Regions from separate parts of the Gracilibacillus caseinilyticus genome, predicted to be linked through region 3. Evidence: riboswitches for the same ligand, from Rfam matches in the RefSeq annotation. Region 3 holds a riboswitch; each other region holds the start of a gene.
What was found. Region 3 has a riboswitch for thiamine pyrophosphate ahead of MUN88_RS16630 (ECF transporter S component). Riboswitches for the same ligand answer to the same signal wherever they lie in the genome.
Positions count from the first base shown of each region.

Region 1 (5,824 bases), 1.7 Mb from region 3:
AATGAACTTACCGCTAATGGACCAACGAATGACAACGACCTGGGTAACAAGGTACCACCGCTTGAAATGACGGCTATATGCTTTTTCTTACTTAATTCCAATACAACATTCACTGAGTTAGTTAACACAGTAATCGGTATATTCGGAAGGTTCTTCGCTACATACCACGCTGTCGTACTGGCATCCAGTAAAATCTTATCTGATTCTACAATATGTTTAACCGCCTCTTGGGCAATTGCTTTTTTCTCATCGACATACATCACTTCTCGCTCTTGAAAAGGAATCTCTGGACCGTCCTGAGTATTAGCAATACTAACTGCCCCACCGTGACTCCGGGCTAATTTCTTTTCTTTTTCTAATTTCTCTAAGTCTCTGCGAATTGTCTCATCTGTCACAGAAAATTGACTGGCGAGTTCTGATACTCGAATACTTTTTCGTTGATTAACGACTTCCACAATACGTTGGTGTCTTTCGGCAACTAACATGACCATTCTCCTACCTTCGTTCTTCAAACATCCTATTACTGACTATAGGCAATTTCAAAGCAAAATTCAACTATTTCTCTCCTATATGTGACGTATGCGTATTCCGCCTAATCTTGTAACCGCATACATTTTATCTGTTTCTTTTTGAAAATGTTTGATATTATTTTATCATAGAATAAAACAAATACAAATAAAAACACAAACCTTTTACAGCTTGTGTTTAAAAAAATCTTTCAAGAAGTGATTCACACCTTCTTCATCATTAGTAAATTCTGTTGTTATCTCTGTTATTTTTTTGATCTGATCGGTCGCATTCTTCATTGCAACTGGATAACCGACAATCTCCATCATCGCGATGTCGTTGTTACTGTCCCCGATCGCTAATACCGTCTCAGCATCAAGGCCATAGTGTTCTAACAAAGCGGAGATACCCGTTGCTTTATGGACATTGGCCACCATCACCTCCACATTATGTGGGGATGAGGAAGAAGTGGAAAAAGCAACCTCCTGCTTAAGCTGTTCTAATTCGGAAATCCATTGTTGCATGTGCTGATGTCGATCAGCAAAACAGTACATCTTCGCGTATGGAACATCTGGTAGCTCGTCCACCCATTCAATTGCTTGAGCTATCGCCTCTTCCCTTTCCAGCCATTCATGGAGACCAACTTCATCGGGCTTATTCTGTTTAATCATTTGCTCCATGTAGTGCTGATCACCTTTAAGCGTCGTGCGATTCCCATTAACAGGATGTACTTCATAGAAAATATGATGCTCTCTCGCCAACTGAATGACGCGATCGACAACCTCTGGCGATAATTGATGCTGACGTAATATCTTCTCATCCAAATACGTAATCATACCATTCGCAGTGACAATACCATCAAGCTCAACGTTACCTTCCGTAATGTCGAGTACTTCTTTATAAGAGCGACCCGTGACAATAAATACTTTAACTCCAAGCTGACGAATTTGCTCGATCACGTTCCTCGTATTTTGTACCAATTGATTATGATTGTTCAGAATCGTTCCATCCATATCCAGACAGACAGCTTTTATCTCTTTCATGTGATTGTCCCCTTTCGTATAACGACGAAAATAGTATAACATATGATGTTAGCAAAAAAATAATCTGTGAATGTTGGGTGATGATCATAGAGTATGCTCTTGGACAGTTTTTTCGCTTTCCATCTAATTTTGGTCCATAAAATTAAAAAAACCACACGCATTATCGTTTTACGCGTGTGGTAATGTTTTATTTATGCTTTGTTTCTAATGGCGTTAAATTCGCTTCGATTTCTTCACGTTTATCGGCTAAAAAAGGTGGCAAAGCCAACGCTTCTCCTAAAGCCTCCATATTCTCATCGGTTGCGAATCCCGGTCCATCTGTTGCCAATTCAATTAAGATTCCATTTGATTCACGGAAATATAACGATTGAAAATAGTAACGATCAACAATTCCTGAGTTTGGTAATCTTTGTTGACGAATCACATCTCGCCATGCTTCTAGTTCCTCGACATCTTCAACACGAAAAGCAACGTGATGTACACTGCCTCGCCCTGGCCGTTCTTTTTGTAATTCTGGTCGCACTTCGACATGGACTTCGGCTCCCGTTCCGCCTTCTCCTGTGGAAAAAACGTCGATTTCACGGCCATTCAAAAGTGAATAATTACCTTCATGCCGGAATCCCAATACATCCGTCAGAATGCTTTTCGTCGGTGCCAATTCTGGAATAGTGAAGTGAACTGGTCCTAATCCAATCACAGCGTTTTCCTCTTCCACTCCATTTCCGTTCCACGGGACACCTGCAGCAACTCCTGTATTCGTTTCGTCGGATACCAATATCAACCGTTGCCCTTCATGATCTTGAAAAGGTAACACTTGGCGACCAAACTGTTCACTGATCCCATCATGAACGATATCATACTGATCAAAGCGATCCTGCCAATAGGCTAACGCTTGATCACTTCCCACACGTAATGATGTGGTGGAGATACTATTGTTACCTGTATACGTATGCCCTGCATTATTTATTTCAAAGAAAGTTAAATCAGTGCCTGGACTTCCCTTTTCATCTGCATAAAACAAATGGTACATACTCGGATCATCCTGATTGACTGTTTTTTTGACAAGTCGCATTCCTAAAATATTTGTGTAGAAATCGAAGTTATCCTGCGCATTGGCAGTGATCGCGGAAACATGATGAATTCCTTTTAATTGCATGATGCATTCCTCCATTTCTTTACATATAGTATACACAAAATTTATCTTGAATTCAAGATAGTTGCTTGAATTGACTTTTTTCTATTATTTGATAAAATTTTGTTAATTACATAAGTATGATCACTACTAGGGGTGCCTATGAGCATAGGTTGAGAGAAAAGCGCGCATAAGCTTTTTAACTCTAAGAACCTGATCTGGTTGGTACCAGCGTAGGGAAGTAGCTCTATTCTTGATACGGTATAACCAGTTTCTTTATTAGAATCTGGCTTTTTATTTTCCTTCAGCTGAGATCCCTTATGATAACAAAAGGAGGGAAAATATGAATCGTACATTATTATTAACCACAATGGCTGTTTTTATTGCCATCGGGACACTTGGTTCCCAGTTTCTTTGGTTTCCGACAGGTATTGCCAAAGCATACCCTGTCCAGCATGCTGTGAACGTGATGGCAGCGGTAACGTTAGGCCCCGTTCCAGCAGTTATCATTGCCTTCATGATTGGCTTACTACGAAATTTATTAGGGTTAGGTACATTGCTCGCTTTTCCGGGTGGTATGGTCGGGGCTTTACTTGCAGGTTATTTGTATCGATGGACGAATAAACGTACACTCGCTGGTATTGGTGAAATGATCGGAACTGGTATCCTTGGCTCTCTGCTTTCTGTGCCATATGCAAAAGTGTTGATGGGGTCATCTGTTGGTGCGTTCGCATTTTTGCCAGGATTTCTTGTCAGCAGTGTAACCGGAGCTATTATTGGACTATTCATTTTATCAAGGATAAAAAACGCTCCACTTATGCAACAAAGCGCATCAAACAGATAGTGAGTACTTTGATCCTTATAATTTTCACTTACGGAGAAACAAAATAAATAAGTAAAACCGAGCATAACTAACTTATGGGGGCAAGTAGTGGTTGGCCGGAGCGGTATCATACCACTAAAAATATGTCAAAATGACTTCTAGGCTGGTTGACATAATCCATATTATAGGAACTCAACTTCATGTTCAATATGATTACTGCTGTGGCTGCACTTATATACTTTCTTGACTGATAAAAAGAAACGCTCAGAGTTTTTTGAACTCTGGGCGTTTTTATATCATATATTTTTATCGTTTACTAAATGTATCAGGATCTGGTCCAACACGCTCGTCTTTATTCATATCATGGATCAGCTTCATCTCTGCATCTGTTAGTTCAAAATCAAACACATCCGCATTATCCTGGATACGATGTTGTTTGACGGATTTCGGAATCGTCACAACACCTTGCTGTAAGTCCCAACGCAGAATTACTTGTGCCGTTGACTTGCCATGGCGTTTTGCAATATCCGTTAAAGTCAGATCATCCAGGACTTTACCTTGTTTAAGTGGAGACCATGCTTCTAATTGGATATTGTGTTTTTTACAATAATCATGTAAACTGCGTTGCTGCAAGTGTGGGTGATACTCTACCTGATTCACCATTGGTGTGATCGCTGCATCCTTTATCAGGTCATCCAAGTGATGCTCTTTGAAATTACTTACACCGATTGCACGGATTTTTCCGTCGTTGTAAAGTTTCTCCATTGCTTTCCAAGTCTCTTTGTATTTATTTTGCTCAGGTACTGGCCAGTGGATTAGATAAAGATCGAGATACTCTAATCCTAATTTATTTAATGTCGTTTCAAATGCTTGTAATGTCTCGTCATAACCTTGGTCACCATTCCAAAGTTTTGATGTAATAAATAACTCTTCTCGAGGAATACCAGAATCCTTGATTGCTTTCCCTACACCTTCTTCATTCCCATAAATAGCTGCTGTATCAATGCTTTTATATCCATGTTCCAGTGCCCATTTAACAGATTGATAGACTTCTTCCCCTTCTTCTACTAAGAATACACCAAGTCCAAACCATGGCATTTTCACACCATTATGTAAGGTCGTAGTAGCTTGTAAACTGTTTACCATTTTCAATTCCTCCTTTTTATCTCATTTACCCTATATTGCCATAGTCTAATACTATTTTAAAAATATTGTGCTCATAAACTTGGCAGAACAAGCCACCAAGAAATTCTTAGTGGCTTCTCCGTCATATTTGTTCTATATCTTTCTCTTTGATTTCAAACTGTATATCTGCAACATTTTTAATAAACGCTTGATCATGAGTGACAAAAATGATCGTCCCTTGATATGCCTTTATAAATCGTTCTAGAGCTTCGACAGCATGGATATCTAAAAAATTGGTCGGTTCATCTAATAGTAAAATATTATTTTCTCCCAAGAAAAGCTGACTTAACTGGAGCCGAATTGCTTCTCCACCGCTTAAAGCCTTCACTTTTTTTCGTAAATCTGTACCAATAAACTGCATCGCATGTAATACACTGCGCAACATTCCATCTTCATAGTCTGACCGATTTTTCACGAATTGCCATACCGTTTCATCACACGTAAATTGATAACTCATTTGGCGAAAGAACCCGATTTCCGCTTTAGGAGAAATGGTTAATCTGGATTTATTATTGGCAAAATGGTACAGTAATGTACTTTTCCCACTGCCATTTGGTCCTGTGATGGCAATTTTTTTACCAAGTGGCAATTGGAAACTCATTATGCTAGCACATTAAATATCTCAATATGGATGCTCGGCTAGCAATGGCTAGTTAACATAATCCATATTATAAGAACCAATTTTCTTTTCCAACAAAAAAATAAGACAAGGTAGCTCCTTGCCTTATTTTTGTGCGATCTGGTGAACTTTGTAATGTCGGTATTGCTGCTTCGGTATGTCCTGCAGAAAATGCGTTGGTTTTCCAATTGAAAACAATGCAAGATCATGCATCGCTCTTGTACATGCTGTGTAGAATAAGTTGCGCTCTAACTCATCCTGGAAATTTTGATCGGAAGCATCCATGATAATAACTGCATCGAATTCAATACCTTTGGCAAGATATGCTGGAATTACAACAATCCCCTTATTAAAAATATGGGCTTCCTGTGTCATTAACTCCATGGTTACCCGGTGTTTTAACCGATTATATATTGTCTGGCATTCTTCTAAAGTTTTACCGATGAGCGCGATCGTTTCATGCCCGTTTTGTTCATACAGATCAATTTGTTCCAACATTTTTTGATCGAGCATTT
Region 1 is NZ_CP095072.1:1,747,325-1,753,148, reverse strand. Features, by position in the region: gene MUN88_RS08430 (DeoR/GlpR family DNA-binding transcription regulator) at 1-485, opposite strand, end outside; gene MUN88_RS08425 (HAD family hydrolase) at 693-1,550, opposite strand; gene MUN88_RS08420 (ring-cleaving dioxygenase) at 1,738-2,706, opposite strand; TPP riboswitch at 2,825-2,939, shown strand; gene thiW (energy coupling factor transporter S component ThiW) at 3,026-3,526, shown strand; gene MUN88_RS08410 (aldo/keto reductase) at 3,812-4,651, opposite strand; gene MUN88_RS08405 (ATP-binding cassette domain-containing protein) at 4,773-5,291, opposite strand; gene helD (RNA polymerase recycling motor HelD) at 5,415-5,824, opposite strand, start outside.
Region 1: another riboswitch for thiamine pyrophosphate. It lies ahead of thiW (energy coupling factor transporter S component ThiW); the one in region 3 lies ahead of MUN88_RS16630 (ECF transporter S component).

Region 2 (5,824 bases), 1.7 Mb from region 3:
AAGGGAGGGAATATGCGGAGACTCCCGTTGGATCAGCACGAGCTGTAGATCCACTTAGTCTGTGCCTGTGTCTGCAAGTATTGCTTCGAAGCAGGCTTCCTCGGCACAAGACAGCAATGAAGCAGTTCAAGTAGTAGCCTAGCTGAAGCATTGCCCCACAGGACGCGGAGCATATTTCCAGAGCTTTGCTACGGACATACTAACTGTCAAAATTACCATATCGAATTAGTCTGCTTTACATAATCCGTATTATGGGCACTTTATACAGGTTTGTGATCAGTTCTTCTTATTTGAATATCAAAAAGATATTATCTTGAAATAAGGCTGATAGAAAATAAAAGTTAAAGATTCTTATTAAGTGGTAAAATCATCATAATGAGTGGAGATGCTCACCTTTGAGGAGGTCGCTTAATAAGATGGCAATCATGAGTTTTCTGGTTACAGCTTGGGTATTAAGCTGGTTTAAGTTTGAACAGTTTTTTATTCAGGCTTTTAAAGAACTATTTAATAAAGATATAACAAAAACCAGCTATTATTTTATCTTTTTCTGCTTTGATACTATTGCGGAAGTGGGACTATTTTTCAATGGCAGCTATATCGACAGACTATAATAAAAAACACCCTCCTGACCATTGCAGTCAGGAGGGTGTTTTTTTAGTAGTTATTTCTGTCTGAAATAATCAGCAAATGCATGGAATATTTCAATTCCTTGGTAAAGCCATACACTGATTGCTGAGAAAGAGAATAAACTAATCATTAGAATTCTGAACCACATCGTTCTCCCTCCTTTATCTGCTCTTAGTAGATAAGAAAATTAACGATGTGGGATCAGATAACTAGATTGGAAAAACACTGCATGTAAAAATAATTTTCGCTTAACAACCAGATAAACGATTGGCAAAATACATACAGTGTTTAATATGGCGAGTATAATGACGATAGGATTTGGTAGTAGTTTACTAGATAACCCATCATTTTCATCAATATTATTGTAAGTTTGTAAATGTTCATTTACTTCGATGTTGATCTTAGCTGGAACATTAGGTTGCTGATCAAAAATAGTGAAATGACTTATAATAAAACCTAATAAAATGAGGGTGATGTATTTTTGCATGAAATCATCTCCCTTACATGTATACCCGATATTATACACCCTCAATCATGAAAATGAAAGGAAATGTTTCTGGTAATACATTTTATGCATCCAATACAAATTTATTCCTGCTTGCGCCTAAGCCAAATATAATTAAGGCAACCGTCATCACTAATATGGTTAGAATAGACGGTTTCCAGCTGTTAGTCATGTCGAATAGCAATCCGATAAGGATCGGTCCGATAGAAGCTAAAGTATAGCCAAAAGATTGTGCCATACCTGATAACTCAGCAGCTTGTCTTGCGTTCGTGGAACGTAAACCGAGTAATGCAAGAGCTAGACTGATGCTTGCACCTAGCATAATACCGATTAAGGTAATGGCAATGAACGTTCCTAAATGTCCAGGCTCCAAATACAGCATGAAATAGCCAATCATACCAATGACGCCAAAAACAGCTACAACGGGTTTCTGATCGGAAAGTTTTCCTGCAATAACTGGAGTGAAAAACGTAGCAGGTAAACTGACGAATTGCATGTATGCGACATACCACCCTGCGCTGGAGCTAGCAAAGCCGTGTGCGATCAGGATTTCAGCTAACCACGAGATCGTGACATAAAATAGGAAAGATTGAGACCCCATAAAAAGGGTAACTTGCCAGGCCACAGGAGAGCGCATTAGTTTCGTAGTGCTCGGTTGGTATAATTCTCGCTCCTGCTCAACAGGTGCCTTATTCATCGCGAATATCCAAGTGACAATTCCAAGCACAGCTAAAATACTCCAACTAGCTAAAGACCATTTCCATCCTAAATCTAATGAAGTCGTTAAAGGTACACTTAATCCCGAAGCTGTGGCAGCCACAACTGACATGGATGTTGTATAGACTCCAGTCATTAAACCAATTTTTTCAGGAAAGTTACTTTTAATAAGACTTGGCAAAATAACATTTATGATTGCAATGCCGACTCCTATCAGTATAGTTCCTGTGAATAAAAATAGGATAGAAGAAGTGGAGCGGACGAGAATACCACCTAACAGGATGAATAACCCGTATAATAATGCTTTCTCATTACTCGTTCTATTGGCAATGCGTGGAGCTATTGGCGAAATGATTGCAAATGCAATTAAAGGAAGACTTGTTAAAAATCCTGCACTCCAATTACTGATCGATAAATCTTCACGGATAATACCTATGATAGGTCCAACTGAGGTTATTGCAGGACGTAAGTTAAAGGCTAGAAGAATAATACCGGCAATAAAGAGAAGTGTATAATGTTTTTTGTTAAAAGTTTGCACTTTCTCACCTTGTTTCTATGCTATAATATACAAAACATGCTAAAATGATATCGTTAGCGTTTACGATAGTTTGCATTTAAACAGAATATCATACAATCACCCACAGGAAAAGAGTTAACAAATGAAAGAAGGTTTCTCCATGGAAAACAAAATTGTAAAAGAAGTGCTTTCCTGGCTGAAGGCATTATTAGTCGCTCTAGTAATCGTGCTTGTATGTCGGCATTTCCTTATTACACCATCTGTTGTAAAAGGTGAGTCAATGATGCCGAATTTACATGATGGAGACAGAATTATTCTGAGTAAAGTGAGCGATATTGAGCGTTTCGATGAAATTGCTTTTAAAGCTCCTGACTCTGAAGATAATTATGTCAAACGAGTGATTGGTTTTGCAGGTGACCAGATTGAAATGAAAGATGACAAGCTTTACATTAATGGAGAGTTTTATGAGGAAACATATCTGGATGAGTATAAATCCGTTCTCTCGGAAGGTGGTCAGCTGACATATGATTTCACCCTTAAAGAGCTAACAGGTAGTGAGACAGTACCTGAAGGGAAATTATTTGTTTTGGGTGATAATCGCAGAGTAAGTAAAGACAGTCGTCAATTCGGCTTTATTGATGAAGATGCCGTAATTGGTGATGTGAAAATGCGAATCTGGCCAATCGATTCATTTGGGATTATAAACTAGTATAACAGGTTCCGGTCATCGAAGAATGACCGGAACTTTTTTCATGAGAAAAAAGCATATAAGTACATTCATAAAGGTGAATTCCAATAGTAGTCATGCTCAAGTATGGGTTCTTATAATACGGATTATGTTAACTAGGAGCTTACTAGCTTAGTGATAATTTTGAAAGGTTTTATATGCTGAAATGTCGCTCCAGCCAACCACTTCGCGTCCTGCGGGGCATATTTCCGAAGCTTTGCTAAGCAGATGAAAGCTATCAAAATTACCACAATGTCAAACAGTCTCACTTTACATAATCCATATTAAAGGAAGTTGTATATGCATGTGGAATGAAGCCAAATTTCAATTTCCTCAATAAACAAACTAAATCATCTTCTCTAAAACCAGGCACAAGCAATTTTTTCTCATCAAGTTTACGTAGAGCATTACCACATGTTGCTTGACAAAGATAGTTTTCCATGTTTTAGTGGAATTAACTTCATAATGAAATTCCGCTAGGGGTGCTGCAGGTAGCAGCTGAGATAAGAATGATGTTCTTGATCCCTTTGAACCTGAACTGGTTAGTACCAGCGTAGGAAAGTGGAGTCGGAAGGTGTACGTCCATACGCCTGACTTTTTGATATTTATTTATTCAAAAATGAGCCGCTCCGCTTAGCTGAGCGGCTTTTTGTTATGAAAATAAATATGATGGAGGAATAGAAAATGACATTTAGTGAAGAATTACGTGTGGCCGCCGACGATGTGTTTGAAGGAATTTTTCAACACCCATTTGTGACAGGGTTAGGGAAAGGAAATTTAAAGAAAGAAGCGATAATTCATTATGTGAAAGCAGATTTTGAATATTTGAATGCGTTTATCAATATTTATGGTTTAGCTATATCAAAAAGTGATGTACGGGACGAGATGAACTACTTTTATGAGCAAATCGGTTTTGTCCTTCACAGTGAGATTCATCCTCATAACAATTTGTGCGAAGTAGCAGGTGTTTCGTATGATGAATTACAAGGCTATCCATTACCACCAACAGCAGATCACTATGTGACACACATGAAAACAGTTGCGCTTCAAGGGAGCATTGGAGAACTAATAGCGGCATTATTGCCATGCCCTTGGACTTATTTAGAGATTGGTCACTATTTAATGAAGAAATACAAACCACAAGAAAATCATCCGTTTTATGATTGGATTTCGTTCTATGCCCAAGATGAAACGGCATCTGTTACAACAGAACTGCGCAAACGATTAGATAAGTGGGCAGAAGAAGCTGGCGAGACAGAGAAACAAAAAGCAAAACTTGCCTTTATGAAAAGCTGTCAGCTCGAATATTTATTCTGGGAAATGGCCTATCAGGTGGAAGAATGGCCTTTCTCTTTGAAAGGAACGGAATCTTCTTATGCATAAAATAGCTTCAGCACTTACGATTGCAGGTACAGATCCTACAGGTGGAGCTGGCATTCAGGCAGATTTAAAAGTATTTCAGGAAAGAGAAGTATATGGCATGAGTGTCATCACTTCCGTTGTGGCACAAAATACTGAAGGCGTTCAGGATGTTCAGCATTTAACTGTTGATTTTATTGAAAAACAACTCGACGCTGTTCTTACCGATATTCCGCCGCAAGCAATAAAAACAGGTATGATTGCGACAGTGGAAATGATGGAATTAATCGCAAAAAAATTAAAGAATTCCACAATTCCATACGTGATTGATCCGGTGATGGTAGCAAAAAGTGGCCATTCGTTGATGGATGAAACATCAAGAGAAGTAATTCGTGAAACATTAATTCCGCTTGCAACAGTCGTTACACCAAATGTGCCGGAAGCGGAGATACTAGTCGGGTTTGCTATCCAAACAAACGAAGAAGCAGAAAAAGCAGCAAAAGTAATTGTCAATAAATTAGGTGCACAAGCGGCCATTGTCAAAGGTGGACACCTTTCTGGAGAAGCGATTGATGTGTTATATGATGGAGAGGAACTCTATCACTTCCAGTCTGATCGGTTTGACACGAAGCATACGCATGGAACTGGCTGTACATTTTCTGCGGCTATTACAGCAGAATTAGCCAAAGGGAAGTCAGTGAGAGACGCAGTAGAGATCGGAAAAGACTTTACTACGAAAGCGATCCAGTACCCATTAGAACTGGGGAAAGGGAACGGTCCAACCAACCATTGGGGATATCGTTTAGAAGGGCTGCCTGCTCAGAAGGAGATTATCGATAAATGAGTCATTTAATTGAAGAAGTAAGAAAACACCAGCCCTTGATTCACAATATTACGAATCAGGTAGTTATGAATTTTACAGCAAATGGTCTATATGCGATTGGTGCGTCACCAGTCATGGCAAATGCTAAAGAAGAAGTAGAAGAAATGGCTACACTAGCCAATGCGCTCGTATTGAATATCGGAACCTTAACAGATGTGCAGGTTGAAGCGATGATATTGGCAGGTAAAGCAGCCAACAAAACAGGAACTCCTGTCGTTTTTGACCCTGTTGGGGCAGGAGCGACGATGTTCCGCACGCAATCCGCTCAGCGAATTCTGGAACAGGTAGAGGTAACCTGTATTCGTGGTAATGCTGGAGAAATAGCGAGTCTGGCTGGTCTCTCTGCAACTGTTCGGGGTGTAGATGGTGCAGGTGATGTAGATATGGAGATTTTGGCAGAACAAGCCTATCAGAAATTGGGAGTCTCTCTTGCGATTACAGGAGCACAAGATATTCTCATTCATCAACGAGAAAAAGTCATTCTCTCGA
Region 2 is NZ_CP095072.1:704,267-710,090, reverse strand. Features, by position in the region: gene MUN88_RS03415 (hypothetical protein) at 417-611, shown strand; gene MUN88_RS03410 (hypothetical protein) at 815-1,114, opposite strand; gene MUN88_RS03405 (CynX/NimT family MFS transporter) at 1,197-2,387, opposite strand; gene lepB (signal peptidase I) at 2,527-3,075, shown strand; TPP riboswitch at 3,562-3,670, shown strand; gene tenA (thiaminase II) at 3,778-4,476, shown strand; gene thiD (bifunctional hydroxymethylpyrimidine kinase/phosphomethylpyrimidine kinase) at 4,469-5,296, shown strand; gene thiM (hydroxyethylthiazole kinase) at 5,293-5,824, shown strand, end outside.
Region 2: another riboswitch for thiamine pyrophosphate. It lies ahead of tenA (thiaminase II); the one in region 3 lies ahead of MUN88_RS16630 (ECF transporter S component).

Region 3 (5,824 bases):
TCCTCCGTCAGCACGCCATATTCCACATACTTATTAATAATTGTTTTTTCTTTTTCTACCAATTCCTGCTGTAAGGTCTTCATTTCAGCGATTTGTTTATCTGTTAACGTTACATCGTTCGTTTCTGCTTGTACAGGTGAAATTGTGATACCTGCCAGCAGCGACATCATAAACCCAGCGATTAGCCATTTCTTCCATAATCTAATCATGCAATCACTCCTTTTACTCTTAGTGTGACGTAAAGCCCATCATTTATACGAAAAAAAGGAGTGGAAAAACTAGACGGTTGTCATCCAATTAATTAATAAATCTTCCTGATACAAATCATCAGGATACTGTACCATCGCAGTGTCTTCCTCAGCATATAAATACTGTAATAATTCATTAAATGCACCCATGTACTCCTGGTATAGAAATTCATAGCTGATCGTTTCTTTCGGCATTTCATTGTTCTTACATACAGCAGGATCCGTATAATTCACATAGGTTCTGCATGGCAATGGCCTGATTTCGTATGCAAGACATTGATTGGATTCTGTATCGAGCATTACACAAGGAAGCCCTGCTTTTTTTATAATTGTATTTAGCATCAGCGTCAGATACTACGTCCAGTTTGCCTAATTTCTCTACCTTCTGTCCATAAGTCTCATAGTATTGTTTGATATGATCGTTAATCTTGTTTTTACGGGATGCAGGCAACTGATCAAACGAATTCCGAATTATTTTCGCCTCCATTTTATTAATAACAATCGGGAAATAGCAGCAGAACGCACAGCCCATTTGACAAGTCGGTTGCAATGAAACGGCTGCTTCCATCTGTTCCATCTCCATCGATACAGCTTTCATCAATTGCTGGTATCCCTCGATTATTTTCTGCTTAGTGGGCAAATCACTATCTATCAATTGATCAACTACCTGGTAAAACGTTTCTTCATCTATACTATATTTTTCATTTAACGCCGCACATTTCGTTAAAATTTCATCATATGTTACATAACTCTCCATTAAGATAAACTCCTACTAGTTTTGATATCTTCAACTAGTATAACAGATCACCGCACATTTTCTACTGGAAATAGTGAAAATTCCATACTGATATACAAAGTCGCAAGCATCCACATGATTAGCAGACAGACAAATAGAAGATCGTGCAGAGAAATCGACATTTTGTAATAAAAAGTTCTAGCCGTTTGTTTGGTAAATTGTTTGGCTTCCATTGCGACAGCGATTCGGTGTGCTCTTCGAATACTTTGTGCCAGTAATGGAATACTGTATTGTTTCACTTTCTGATACATGCCTTTAACGCCTCGTGGAAATACGACTCCTCTTACTCTCATGGCTTGTCGTAATGTTTGGAATTCTTCGAGCATAATCGGCAGCATACGAATGCCGGCCATGAAACTATATGCATATGCTGGCTTTACTTTCATTTGCTGCATCACAGAATAGAACAGATAGACCGGTCTGGTTGTTAAAGCAAAAATCAGACTTAAAATCCCAAACACCGTACTTCTTAATCCTAAGTGGAGTCCACGATAGAAGCTTTCTTCTGTAATATGAATCAGACCAAACTGATACCATGTCGTCTCCCCTTCGCCAAAAAAGATCATGGCAGTAGCTGAGGACACGAATATTATCACTAATGGCAACGCCAGCAATCCGATCACTTTCCCCGTATGCCCAGTAGCAAATAAATAAATCAGGGTGGCGCCGATTATAAAATAAAGAAGAAAATTGGGATTATGAATAAATAATAAGCCAATAAATAATGATAGAAAAGCGATTAATTTCATACTAGGATTTAATCGATGCAGCCATGTTGCCTGATACGTTATCTCTCCGATCATTTGTCTCACCCTTCACGTTGAATTGGCAATGGATATGCCGTCATTTCCTGAACTTGCCCCTCTTGCACGCGCCATTCTCTTGTCGCAAAATGCCTGACAATTTCATTTTGATGGGTAACCATCACAATCGTTATCCCATTTTTGCGACATGCGTCTAACATATCGAGCATGGCAAAAGTGTTTTTAGCATCCTGTCCGAATGTAGGCTCATCCAGGAGTAAGACATCAACATTAGCGATCGTAGCAGTAGCAACACTTAACCTTCTCTTCTGCCCGACCGATAATTCGTATGGATGTTGATCTTTGACTTGAAATAAGTGATATCTTTTTAAGTGCTGTTCAATTGTTTCAGGAAGCACTTCCTCTTCACTATTCACTAAGGATTGAGCCAGCTCCTCATACACAGAATTTGCAATAAATTGTAATTCCGGATTTTGAAAAACATAGCCCATTTTCTGATAGTTACAATTCGTTGATTTCTCTGACAAATAATAATAGATATTCCCTTTTGTACGAATCAATTGCATGATGGCAAGTAATAGTGTGCTTTTGCCAGAGCCATTCTCACCAGTAACTGCCAGCCAGTCCCCTTGATAAATGGTTGCCTTTTCCACTTCCATTTTTAACTTTTTCAGATGGTAACCTTTTAAGGAGTCGAGACGAATTACCGGCAGATCTAGTATATGCGTAGAAGGTTTGGGATTGGCTCGTTGCGCAAGAAAATCATGCCAAATTTTCGGATACCAAACACCATAACGATAAAGCTTCTCGCGAAATTTTGTGAAAATGGCTTCTGGTGTGTCATCTCCCAGTATATTGCCTGACTCATCTATCATGATGACTCGATCCACAAAGGATAAAATATGCTCAATTTTGTGTTCGACAATGATAATGGTTTTATTGGCTGCCACTTTTTTTATCGTATCCCACACATCTACAGTACCTTGATCATCTAACATTGCGGTAGGTTCATCCAAAAAGATTACGGACGGCTCCAACGCCAGAACGGTGGCAATCGCAAGTCGCTGCTTCATACCACCTGATAAATGTTGAATCGGAATATGATTGTCAGCAAATGATAAGCCGACTTGCTCGAGATACTTGGTAATCAAATCTGGCATTTTTTCACGAGCGACACCTCGATTTTCAAGAACAAACGCTATTTCCTCATCGACATATGGCATACAAAATTGTGCATCCGGATCCTGAAAGACAATACCGTAAGCATCAGGTAAAGTACGAGATTGATATTTCAATGGAATTTCAATAACCTCTGGAATTAACCCGGCTAATATTTGCATGATAGTTGATTTACCGGAACCCGAAGGACCAATCAGTAAGACCTTTTCCTCCTCTTGGATGGATAAGGAAAAGTCGTTGATAATCGTCCTTGACTGGCCAGGATATTTTGCTTTTAAGTGATTAATTTCGATCATACTAAGACCCCGTTTCTTCATCGGAAAAGTGATAATCTTTTTCTGATAATGGCCGGATCATCTTGGTTACTCCTGTTTTATCCAATGCTAAAACTAAATAATAAGCAAAAACGCCAGTAATCACGATAGCACCGATCGTTCGATTGACGATTAACAACGTAACATTCCACCATGCTAACGTATCGATATAGCCATAAAACACATCCAGTATTAACGAACCTATTGTAGCGCCGACAGCCGCCAGACAGGTGACGAACAATCGATAGCTTTTGTAACGAACCATCGCAAACACAAGTTCACAGCCTAGTCCTTGCAAAATGCCATAAAGTAATAATGAAATCCCCCAGGAGCCCCCGAATAGAAATTCCCCCTGAGCTGCCGCCACTTCTGCTAATAAGGCAACACCCGGCTTTCGAATAATGAGGAAAGCAACCGTAGCCGCCATAAACCACATACCATATACAAGTTGATCGACATGCAAGCCGACCACAGATATCACGCTGTACACTGGTCCCCATACTCGGTAAATCACACTAAAAATAAAAGCAATGACAATCGTAATTAAAATGTCCACCAATGTTAACTTTTTCTTCATGTACTCCCACTCCTTCTACATATTTGTTATCCAAAGCACAAAAAAGCCACCTTCTCGCACGCAAGAAAGTGGCTATACTTATACTTATTCAAATCATATGTATAGGAATAGTTGCCACTTCCCTACGCTGGTATAAACCAGATCAGGTTCTAAGGGTCTTAAAGTATCACTTTAATCTCAGTCTTGTTAAGACACCCCTAGTGGATGTGTTTCGTATATTAATTTCGACTTTATCATATCAGATTTTTCCAGATTGTCAAGAGCATACCCATATTTATTGAAATAATAATCGTACGACGTTTCAATCTTTCTCAAAATATTGATCAGTATAATTTGTCACTAATGAGAAAAAATAAGCTAACATTGCAGGCAGTCTTAATGGAGAAAATATTGGGAGGGATTATAGATGACGCAGCCTTATAAATGTCCAAAATGTAAAACGAACCGGTCTCGCTTTAATGTGATTGAGCAAGTGGCAAAGCCGGTGAAATTAGACATGGATACCGGAGAAATAGTAAATGATTACGCAAAAGAACCGCTCGAGATTTTTCACATCGCCTACAATGGGCCAAACCAGAGAATACAGTGTGGTGTATGCGGATTGATTGAAAATGAAGAAACCTTTATTAAATATGCTAAATCACTAAACTGATGAAGGAGGATAACTATAATGGCTAAAAATCGAAAAGGACCAAAACAGTCTGAACAACCTGATTTACCAAAAAGTCCAACTCAGCCTTACGGAGAACCGATGGCAGGCTCTCATAAAGTAAAGAACCAGAATCATTCTAGACAAAAACATAATAAGTCGCATGATATGTAATTTAGTAAAAATTAATAAAGTGGTTAGTGTAACAAACTCGCGAATTATGTTACACTAACCCCCTCTTTATATTCAAACTCTACATGAGCCTCGAAAACCTCTGGCAGCATAATAGGAGTCTGCCCCATTATGATAAGTGAATACGGTATCATAACGACGATCACAAAAGATCGCCCCACCGCGATTTCTAATTTTCTCAGGTGTTTTTACCCAACTGGATGTTTTCTTATCGAATTCACCTAGTTTTTGCAACTCTCGATATTCTTCCTCTGTTAATAGTTCAATGCCCATGTCAGCGGCCATATCCACAGCCGTATTTTCAGGTTTGTGTTTTTTCCTCGACTCCAGTGCTTCTCGATCATAGCAAACACTTCTGCGACCTTTAGGACTTTCAGCGGAACAGTCGAAAAATAGGTATGCCTTTGTGTTTTCGTCAAATCCAACGACATCCGGTTCACCGCCTGTCTCTTCCATTTGGTTAAGCGACCACAATCTATTCGGATCAGCTTCCAGCTTGGCTTCAATTTTATCCCAATCTAATCCTTGATGGCGTTCCGTATTTTTTTCAAAACGGTCTTTCAACAAACTTATTAATTCTTCCCGTTTCTCAAGCGACAATTCATTATTTTTGGTCAATTTCTTTTTCTCCTTTCTAAAGATCATTATATGCCTCGTAGAAATAGTAACATAATTATGAATAATAGCGCTAAAGGCCGAATGAAAATTTTTAGTCGCTTTTAAACTTTACTGCTCTCGTAGCAATAAAAGTTTTGATATGTTCGTCCAATATTATGCTACCACCAAAATCATCTTCATAAAAATCAATTATCGCAAAACCAGCGACAATTTGTCCTTGAATTTGATCGTACAAGAAAAACAACTAAACGCTGTGATAAGAGTAATATAGCTAATTATACTGTGCATTCTTGATACTTTCTGTTCGTTATGCATCACAGCACCTCATCCTAACATTAACATAAATATCCAGTAATGCAGGTTTAAATCTTAAAAAGAATGTAGAACAACAATTTATAGGAAGATTCGCTAATTTAAAATTCTCCATTGCAATCCAGTTCGTTTTTTGTTATAGTGGGAAACAACATAAAACAATTTAATATTTTAC
Region 3 is NZ_CP095072.1:3,476,001-3,481,824, forward strand. Features, by position in the region: gene MUN88_RS16605 (YckD family protein) at 1-209, opposite strand, end outside; gene MUN88_RS16610 (YkgJ family cysteine cluster protein) at 279-548, opposite strand; gene MUN88_RS16615 (hypothetical protein) at 454-1,005, opposite strand; gene MUN88_RS16620 (energy-coupling factor transporter transmembrane component T family protein) at 1,053-1,847, opposite strand; gene MUN88_RS16625 (ABC transporter ATP-binding protein) at 1,853-3,283, opposite strand; gene MUN88_RS16630 (ECF transporter S component) at 3,285-3,878, opposite strand; TPP riboswitch at 3,981-4,087, opposite strand; gene MUN88_RS16635 (DNA alkylation repair protein) at 4,285-4,530, shown strand; gene MUN88_RS16640 (small acid-soluble spore protein P) at 4,549-4,701, shown strand; gene MUN88_RS16645 (DUF4256 domain-containing protein) at 4,774-5,337, opposite strand; partial or broken gene MUN88_RS16650 (SAM-dependent methyltransferase) at 5,429-5,572, opposite strand.